DNA from 3 places in the Glaciecola sp. HA4-3 genome. Region 3 is predicted to be linked to each of the others. Evidence: predicted binding sites of a transcription regulator. Region 3 holds the regulator's gene; each other region holds the start of a gene.

Region 1 (3,183 bases), 670 kb from region 3:
AGCTCCATAGGCTTTCTCAGGTTGAGCAAAAGAATTAATCCACTTCCACATTAGTTTTGACTCACTTTTAAAGAATACGCGATAACACCTGGCGCACATGCAAGCGCAAGCAACAACAACGACAGCATAATACCAATCTGAAAGCCAAAAGGTAAATTCATGGCCGCTGAATCAACAACCGAGGTGGCAAAGATTAGTAACGGAATAAACAAAGGAATAAGCAAAAGCGCCACTAAAACGCCTGAACGCTGAAGACTTAGTGTTAGCGCAACACCAATGGCACCAACTAAACTAATGATTGGTGTTCCGATAACAAGTGTCAGTAGTAATGCCCAATACATCGCACTAGTCATATTTAAAAACAAAGCAAGCAAGGGTGAAATTAGTAGAAGTGGAATAATATTAACAAACCAGTGAGTAAACACTTTGATAAGTACAACAAGGTATAGAGGAACTGCGCTCAGCATAATCTGTTCAAGGCTTCCATCGTTGAAATCATCTCTAAATAGTCGTTCAAGCCCCATTAACAACGATAAAATCGCAGCTACCCAAACAATCGCGCCACTGACCAATTGCAGTGTTTGAGGGGCTGGTCCAATCGCTAATGGAAATAGGCTAATTACCATGACAAAAAAGATGAGGGGTTGAGCCAGTTCCGAGCGTTGGCGATAAGCAAGTGACAGATCCCTTTTAAACACCGCCCATAATGCTCTGTTGATGCTTACCATGAGTATTCAAGCTCTAGAATGTGTTGAGGGTGGTTGATATTCACTTGTTGATGAGACGTCATCAAGACAGATCCACCTGCTTTTAGGAATTTATCTATATGGGCTTCTAACATACCAAGTAAATTTGCATCTAATGCAGTAAAGGGCTCATCTAGCACCCAAAGTTTCGCATCATTTTTGAGCCATAGTTTAGCTAAACTAATTCTGCGTTTTTGCCCTGCTGACAAAAACTTACTCGGGAGCTCTTCTAAGCCGACTAACCCTAATGCATCAAGCCTGTCAATGATATCTGAATCTTGTACATCTACGCCCTGTAATTCACACCAAAACCGAAGATTCTCTAAAGGACTCAATAATCCGCTAAACCCTAAGCTATGGCCGCAAAAAATAAGCTCCTGGGCTGCTTGATTAATATCTTTATGAATATCGTAATTATTTACCCATACTTTACCGGCGGCAGGCTTATGTAAGCCAACAAGTATATTAATGAGGCTTGTTTTACCAGAGCCATTTTCACCCTTTAGCCACAAGAGCTCACCTGAGTGAAGTTTGTAACTGACATCACTAAAAAGGGTTCTATCTTGTTTTTCACATTTAATCTGCTCAATCAACAAAACCGCACCTTCATGCTCATGAGGTGTCTGATTAGTTTTCGCCTTAGTCAAAGGCTGTTTGAGGGATTTATCAGCAATCAATGTGTTACCTTTTAGCTACACTAGCTTATTGAATTTACAGCAAAATAATACCACATTAATTACTGTGTCTGCCATGAAATAAGGAATGTAGATTATTCGAAAAAACCGTTTGATTGAGACACATCAAATACTGCTCGCTTTTTAGTACAAATGACCGATAACAAACTATGGCTTATCAAAATACTACCTCTGTCAATAACGCGCTTTCCAACGGTGCCTTACAACCCTTATCAAAAGTGGCTGATCCAACGCGAGCGCTCAACTCACAAGCTGAGCAAAACAAAGCGAATCAAAACAATGCAAATCAGCCCCTTGTTTTATCGGTCGTTTCATCAAAAGGAGGAAGTGTTTTACTTGAAGAGCCTCGTTCAAAACAGCGTTTTTTAGTTAATCAATCAGCCGTTCTTGTTACTGATAAAACGAGCCAAAACCCGCAAGAGGTAGCATCTCTAAAAGCGGGTGACCGTCTAGTGCTAGTATCTATTACAAATGACAAAGCGATGTTTGCAATAGAAAAACAAACAAACGGTTTGACCAAGCCATTTAATCAAGCTCAAATCCAAAACCTTAGCCAACAATGGCCCGATGTCCCCAAATTTGTTTATACAAAGGCCTCTATTAACATCATGGCTCAAACGCAGGTAAATATAACTAGCCCATCTACAAAACAATTAATCGATGCCTTAATTAATATTGCTCAGATATCCGGCCAACCAGCACTTAAGTTAAACGCGCTGGCACGAGGCCAGCAAAACGATAATAGTTTGCTAACAATACAACTTGAAAGCGCTCCAAACGGGCCCCAAAGCAAAAGTGAAAAAATTTCTAAGCCATTTAACATTGACCTAAAACGCATTATCGATTCGCGCAATGATTCGCTAAGTACAAAAAAACTATTTGATGCAATGATGAAAGGGCTAAAGCTCCAAGTTGTGATAAATGCAAATAATAGCCAAAACCCGATTAACAATGTCACGGTGGCATCACCTTCAATTGCTTCACTAGATGCTCAAAGCAAACAAGTGTTAAACAATATTCAAGCACAAATTAATGCGTTTATGCGTCAAAATAAAACATTAACTAATGATTTGTTAGTGTCAGGGCTAATCGAGACAAAAATTAAACATGCGCATGCAGGCATAATCATCACACCAAACGAACAGAACTTAAAGACGCTGGGCGCAACCATTAAACCACTATTAGCCAAAAGTGATTTGCTAAGTAGTGATACAAATAGAATTGCGTTAACGCAAAGCAAAGCTAGTAGCAACATGGCCGAACTCAGTATCATAAAGAAACCCGATCTAGTGCAAGTCAATATATCCGCGCTTTTACAAAGTCCTTCGCAAACAAATACCAATCAATCAATGAAGGAATTATTTACTGAGAATTTTCTTAATAATAAACCCTTAGAAGAAAAGGTTCTTATTGCTACTAAACACTCTGCTGCGCAAACATCACTAAAAAATACCACTGGGATAATTGCTGAGCGTCTTAATTCACTCATGCAATCTGATGCTATTGCTAAGAATTCCACTGGACACTCGCTTGGGGATGTTATCGAAATTAAAGCCAAAGTTGCCGATATTATCAGTAAAACAATGCCTAATACTCAGCCCATATCAGCTGCATTGATAAAGCTAAATCAATCACTTCAAGCAAAGCAGCAAACAAGCCCAAATGAAATAAAAGCGTTAACGTCGATGCTAAGTAGTTCTGTAATTACCCCCGCTACAAATACAAACGACATAAATACAAAT
Region 2 (3,183 bases), 1.6 Mb from region 3:
AGTGTATGCGTCTACTCCGGGATCTAGGATGCTCAGGGCAGATGGTGTCCTAAAGGCATAGTGACCATAGTGCACCATTCTGTGAGGATGTCTGTCAGGTTGTGACATAAACGTATCTTCAGAAACGTTCTGCATTGTTAGCCTTTGATGCTCTAACTCATGCATCTTTGTTGCCGTAGCGACTACAGATGACAAACTCAAGATTATGCCGATGATAAGAACCGAGATAGCCACTTTTGAACGCGACCAGTAACGCCACTCATCTTTGGCCACACTAAGTATTTGAGAACGATTACCCATCATCATTTTACTTGCCCTTGGGCAAACGCGGTGTGAACGGTTTGGGTGTCAATAAGATCACCGTCCTTTGCTTCAAACTCACCGACTAACTCACCATGCCTTAATAAGCCAATACGATCAGCGACCTGACATGCTCCATATACATCGTGGGTAACCATTAAAATCGTCGAACCACCCGCAGCAAGCTCTTTGACCAAAAGATTGAATTCATCAATTGCAACCGGATCAAGGCCTGAAGTAGGTTCGTCCAACAAAAATACTGGCGCTTCACGCAAAAGAGCCAATGCTATTGCCGTTTTTTGTCGCATTCCCTTCGAATATGAATGAAGTTGGCGCTCCCATGCGTCTGGTTGCAATGCCACGCGTTTAAACGCGCTCTCAACTTCAGTACGAGTCTTTTTAACATTTGCTAATGACAAAAAGTAGTCGATATTTTCACGAGCGCTCAAGTGAGGATAAAGGCTCGCATTTTCAGGTAAATAAGCAGTTTTCTTTCTAACTATGTCAAGCGATGTCGCGATCTCGAGGCCCTCAATCAAGGCTCGCCCAGAGGTCGGTACATTAAATCCAAGTAGCGTTTTTAGTGTAGTTGATTTCCCAGCGCCATTGCCTCCAAGCAAAGCGTAAACTTCACCTTTCGCGACATTAAAGCTTAAATTTTTCAGTACTGATTTTTGCTTAATATCAACACATAAATTATCAGCCTGTATTAGCAATTCTTGTTGTTCTTTTATGCTCACAAAACACCCGAATAGTTACGTTATAACATCTTTGTGTTTATGTTATAACGTAACTACAGATAAATTCAAATTTTATTGTCAAAAAAGTATAAAAAGCTTAAGAAAGTAAAGCTTATTGAAACTGAGGGTTGGGCAAGTTTAGGTTTAAATCTTTAAATATTAAGCGTCAAGCACGGTAATTCGTTCCGAAAAAGCTTGATCTAAATCAATAATGTTTTATACTTTCAGAAATTATTGAAACTTCAGAAAGTAATTACTATGAACATGACGCCTAAAATTGAATCCTTCGTTTTTCATTTTGGAGAAATGGGTAGCCGCTGGGGTTTTAATCGCACTGTAGGTCAAATATACGCTTTGCTAGTGCTTAGTGAAGAACCTATTAGTGCCAATGAGATTGGAGATTTACTGAGTATTTCGCGTGGGAATGTCAGTATGGGCTTAAAAGAGCTATACAGCTGGCAATTAGTCCAAACCATCCATAAACAAGGCGATAGAAAAGACTATTATCATACTAAAGGTAGTATTTGGGATATGGCAAATAAAGTCTTTGAAGAACGCCGTAAACGTGAAATGGATCCTACGCTCTCGTTGCTTAGAGATATTTTGTTAGATGAGCCTGCAAACCAACAAGAAGAATATGCGCAAGAGCGAATAAACGAAATACATGATTTACTTGAAAATATCACACACTGGACACAAAGCTTACAATCACTTTCACCTGAAAAGCTTGGCACGCTTATGAAACTAGGATCTGGTGTTGGCAAGGTATTGGAGTTCACAGACAAGCTTACCCATAAAAACAATAACTAGCTTGCTTTACGGTTTTTAAATTTGTTTTGAGGTAGTCCTAATGGATGTTCTGATCTTATCGCGCATTCAATTTGCAGCGAATATTAGTTTTCATATTTTGTTTCCAACTATCACCATCGCATTGGGTTGGTTGCTGTTTTATTTTAAAGTCAGGTATGACTTATCCAAACACCCCGTATGGATGCGAGCTTACCGCTTTTGGGTAAAGGTCTTTGCGCTAACTTTTGCCTTAGGTGTTGTTAGTGGGATCACTATGTCGTTCCAATTTGGAACAAATTGGTCTAGCTTCATGGAAACTATCGGTAATATTGCTGGACCTTTACTAGCTTATGAAATTCTCACTGCTTTTTTTAGAAGCAAGTCTGCTTGGGATAATGCTGTTTGGCTTTAATAGAGTACCTTGGCTGGGCCCATACCACAGCAACATTTTTTGTAGCATTTGGTACCACTATATCGGCATTTTGGATTCTGGTACTTAATTCTTGGATGCAAACCCCCGCTGGATTTGAGATGCGTGACGGCGTTGCTCATGCAACTGATTGGATGGCGATTATTTTTAATAGCTCTTTTCCTTACCGCTTTAGTCATACCCTAATGAGTTCGGCGTTGACTGTATGTTTTTTGGTGGCTGGGATTTCGGCTTACCGCCTTTATCGCAAAGATGACAAAAAAGCCCCAAGACTCACACTAAAAACCGCTTTATTTTGCGCAGCTGTACTCGCTCCACTGCAAGCTGTTATCGGTGACTTACACGGTTTAAATACCTTAGAAAACCAACCGGCGAAAGTAGCAGCAATGGAAGGACTTTGGGAAACCCAAAAGGGTGCACCTTTGGTATTGTTTGGCATTCCAGATGAGCAGAGTAAAGAGAATAAATATGCGATAGAAATACCCAAAATGGCTAGTTTTATTCTTACTCATGATGTGAATGGTGAGCTAAAAGGACTTAATGAATTCGAGGGCGCGCATCCGCCTGTTGCACCTGTGTTCTATAGTTTCAGGGTGATGGTTGGTATTGGTATGTTAATGATTGTTATCGCTTGGTGGTGCAGCTTTAGCCTAAAACGAAATGGCAGGCTAAGTAGCATGCAACTAAAAGTATTGATGGGCATGACATTTTCAGGGTGGATTGCCACGCTTGCTGGATGGTATGTAACAGAAATTGGCCGTCAACCATACTTAGTACATGGCGTCTTAAAGACAGCGGATGCCGTCACGACAATACCCGGAGAAAATGTTGCGCTTACCCTAGTCGCTTATTTGGCAATCTACGCTGTGTTACTTGTTGCCTATATTAAAACGTTATTTGTATTAGCACGCAAGGCAGTTGAAG
Region 3 (3,183 bases):
ATCTAACCAGTTCGATGATTTAGAACGACAAGGTTACAGTATTTTATTTGATGATGATTTAAAAGAAGAAAACAAACCCTCCTCATCAAAAACTTCGCCAAGCAAGCACGATGACAAAGGTAATACTGGTGCCTGAATGGTTGCCAATCACTGCTTTTTTAATTGGTCTAGCTGGCGGTGTTCATTGTATAGGTATGTGTGGCGGAATTGCGTCAGCATTTACCTTTGCTATTCCAAAAGGCGCATCGGTGCAGCCCTACATATGGTGCTATAACCTTGGCCGAATCTTTGCTTATACACTTGCTGGTGGGCTCACTGGGTTGATTGGCGGTATTGTTAGTAGCAGCCTACTAACAGGCTTAGTGATTTTACAATCTCTTAGTATTGTTTTTCTTGTATTATTGTCGCTCTATATTAGTGATATTTTTAAGGGCTTGATAGTCTTAGAAAAAGCCGGCGCATCGGTATGGCGGCATATTTCACCGTTAGCAAAACGTTTTATTCCATTTAAAAGTCCCCTTCATACTATCGCTTATGGTTTTATATGGGGCTGGTTACCCTGCGGCTTGGTTTACTCTGCATTAACATGGTCGTTATCGAGCACTAGTGCCTTGCAAGGCGCAATATTTATGTTTGCATTTGGCTTAGGCACTTTGCCGGCGCTTCTTGCTAGTAGCATGGGGGCAAGTTTCTTAATGCCACTGCTACAGAACATTAGAACTAGACAAATTATTGCTTTGTTACTATTTGTTTTTGCAATAATTTTGACCTTTGAATTATTTAAGAGTATAAATATGATCTAAAATACGCAAAGGTTAGTAGCTTATGCCTAAATTACCTGAAATGTCCATCCACTGCCAAAGCTGTAGCTTTAGTCATCTTTGTCTTCCTGTTAGTCTCAATAAAAATGAATTGGAGTCGCTTGACGAAATCATTGAGCGCAAGAAGCCTTTGCACAAACACGATAAGCTAGTGAATGCTGGTGATAAATTTCACTCTTTGTTTGCGGTTAGATCAGGTTCGTTTAAATCGTATATTAGCGGTAAAGACGGCGTTGAACAGGTTATTGGTTTTCATTTTCCTGGTGATATTATCGGTTTTGATGCTTTAAAGGACTCTCAACATCAAAGCTTCACGCAAGCACTAGAAACAGCTATGGTTTGCGAGTTACCCTACAACACCTTAGAAGAAGTATCAGCGAACTACCCTAAATTGCGTCAACAGATTATGAAGTTCATGAGCTCCGAAATTAAACATGATCATGATTTGATGATGCTACTGAGTAAAAGAAGTGCAGAAGAGCGTTTGTTACACTTCATCAGTCATTTATCGCAGCGATTTGATGAGCGTGGTTATTCTGCCAAACAATTCCATTTATCGATGACTCGCAATGAAATAGGAAACTATCTTGGTTTGACAGTTGAGACAATATCAAGGTTATTAACGCGTTTTCAAAAAGAAGGCCTTATTAGTGTCGAAGGTAAATTGATCACTATTCTTGACGATCAGGGCCTTAAACAGCGGATGCCTGAAAACGAAATTGCGATTACATCGGCCTGTTAACCGAAAGCCAAAACGCTACTTTAAAGGCTTCACAGTCTGTTGAATACATTCGAATGAATCAGTGAAGTCGCTCAAATACACCCGCATTAATGATACTTTTGGTCTTCAAATCATAGTCAAAGACTAGATCCTTGTTTATAATCACCCCGTTTTAAAATTTCTAAAGATGATACTGTGTTAGCTAAACAAAAAAGCTCTACCAACTTTAATAAACTTCAAAAACGTCTTAGACGTGAAACCGGAAAAGCCATACAAACTTACAATATGATTGAGGATGGCGATCATATAATGGTGTGCGTTTCTGGCGGTAAAGATAGTTATGCCCTGCTCGATATTTTAATGTATTTTCAGCGAATAGCCCCCATCAGCTTTAGTATCACGGCCGTTAATTTAGATCAAAAACAGCCCGGTTTTCCTGAACATGTGTTGCCTTCATACCTTAAAGCTTTGGGGGTAAGCTACAAAATTGTTGAAGAAGATACCTACAGTATAGTCACAGACAAAATCCCTGAAGGTAAAACGACCTGCTCCTTATGCTCGCGACTAAGAAGAGGTATATTGTATAGGACGGCGAAAGAAATAAAGGCGAGTAAAATTGCGCTAGGTCATCATAGAGATGACATGATAGAAACGATGATGTTAAACATGTTTTATGGCGGCAGACTAAAATCTATGCCGCCAAAGTTGGTCAGCGATGATAACGAAAATATTGTTATTCGTCCCCTCGCCTTTTGCCAAGAAAACGATTTACAAAAATATGCAAATGCGATGAGTTTCCCTATCATCCCTTGCAATTTGTGTGGTTCACAAGAAAACCTTCAACGTAAGAATATTAAGAAAATGCTACAAGACTGGCATTTACAATTTCCTGGACGAATAGAATCAATGTTTAGAGCGATGCAAAATATTGTACCCTCTCATTTGTTAGATAATCAGCATTTTGACTTTGACTCACTTACAAAAACAACTTCTATAAACGGTGAGAAAGATATTGCCTTTGACCCTCTTGTTGTTAGTAGTGATTCGATTAGTGATATCGATAAGCACGGCAAATTTGACATAGATGTTGTAGAGCTTAAATAAGGATTTATATGAAGATTGGTTTAGCTTTAGGCGCTGGAGCGGCAAGAGGATGGGCCCACATTGGCATAATTAACGCACTGCAAGAACTTGGTATCAAAATAGATATCGTTGCAGGCTGCTCTATCGGCGCTTACGTTGGTTCAGCATTCGCAAGTGGCAAACTAGACGAACTAGAGGCATGGGCAAATACGCTTAACGAATGGCAAGTATTTAGTCTATTAGGTATTGGATTTAGACGCGGTGGTCTCGCTAGTGGTCAAAAAGTATTTGAAAAACATAAAGAATCATTTTGTGCACCTTCCTTTGAACAAATGAATATTCCTTTTACAGCTGTTGCCACCGATCTATATTCTGGTAAGGAAGTTATCTTTGCTAAAGGTGATATAAACGATGCAATTCAAGCATCATGCGCAATTCCAGCTCTGTTTGCTCCAATTGAGCATGAAGGCAGATGGTTAGTTGACGGTGCCGTGGTGAACCCTGTCCCTGTGAACCAATGCCGTCAACTTGGTGCTGATTTTGTTATTGCCGTTAATC

Evidence for each region. The regulator FNR, encoded in region 3, switches genes on or off when oxygen is low (the NO sensors DNR and NnrR bind a similar motif). The targets are predictions, from matches to a motif close to TTGATCTAGATCAA.
Region 1: ccmA (cytochrome c biogenesis heme-transporting ATPase CcmA) is a predicted target of FNR. The motif match lies at 1,537-1,550, and genes of this name have one in related genera.
Region 2: ACZ1G6_RS17215 (GbsR/MarR family transcriptional regulator) is a predicted target of FNR. The motif match lies at 1,236-1,249, and genes of this name have one in related genera.

What each region holds. Positions count from the first base shown of each region.
Region 1 covers NZ_CM146340.1:859,195-862,377, reverse strand. Annotated here, with positions in the region: partial or broken gene ccmC (heme ABC transporter permease CcmC) at 1-51, opposite strand, end outside; gene ccmB (heme exporter protein CcmB) at 51-728, opposite strand; gene ccmA (cytochrome c biogenesis heme-transporting ATPase CcmA) at 722-1,423, opposite strand; gene ACZ1G6_RS04010 (hypothetical protein) at 1,591-3,183, shown strand, end outside.
Region 2 covers NZ_CM146340.1:3,583,572-3,586,754, reverse strand. Annotated here, with positions in the region: gene ACZ1G6_RS17225 (DUF3526 domain-containing protein) at 1-306, opposite strand, end outside; gene ACZ1G6_RS17220 (ABC transporter ATP-binding protein) at 303-1,040, opposite strand; gene ACZ1G6_RS17215 (GbsR/MarR family transcriptional regulator) at 1,299-1,850, shown strand; partial or broken gene ACZ1G6_RS17210 (cytochrome ubiquinol oxidase subunit I) at 1,891-3,183, shown strand, end outside.
Region 3 covers NZ_CM146340.1:1,533,208-1,536,390, forward strand. Annotated here, with positions in the region: gene ccoS (cbb3-type cytochrome oxidase assembly protein CcoS) at 1-136, shown strand, start outside; gene ACZ1G6_RS07245 (sulfite exporter TauE/SafE family protein) at 111-803, shown strand; gene fnr (fumarate/nitrate reduction transcriptional regulator Fnr) at 826-1,563, shown strand; gene ttcA (tRNA 2-thiocytidine(32) synthetase TtcA) at 1,738-2,646, shown strand; partial or broken gene rssA (patatin-like phospholipase RssA) at 2,655-3,183, shown strand, end outside.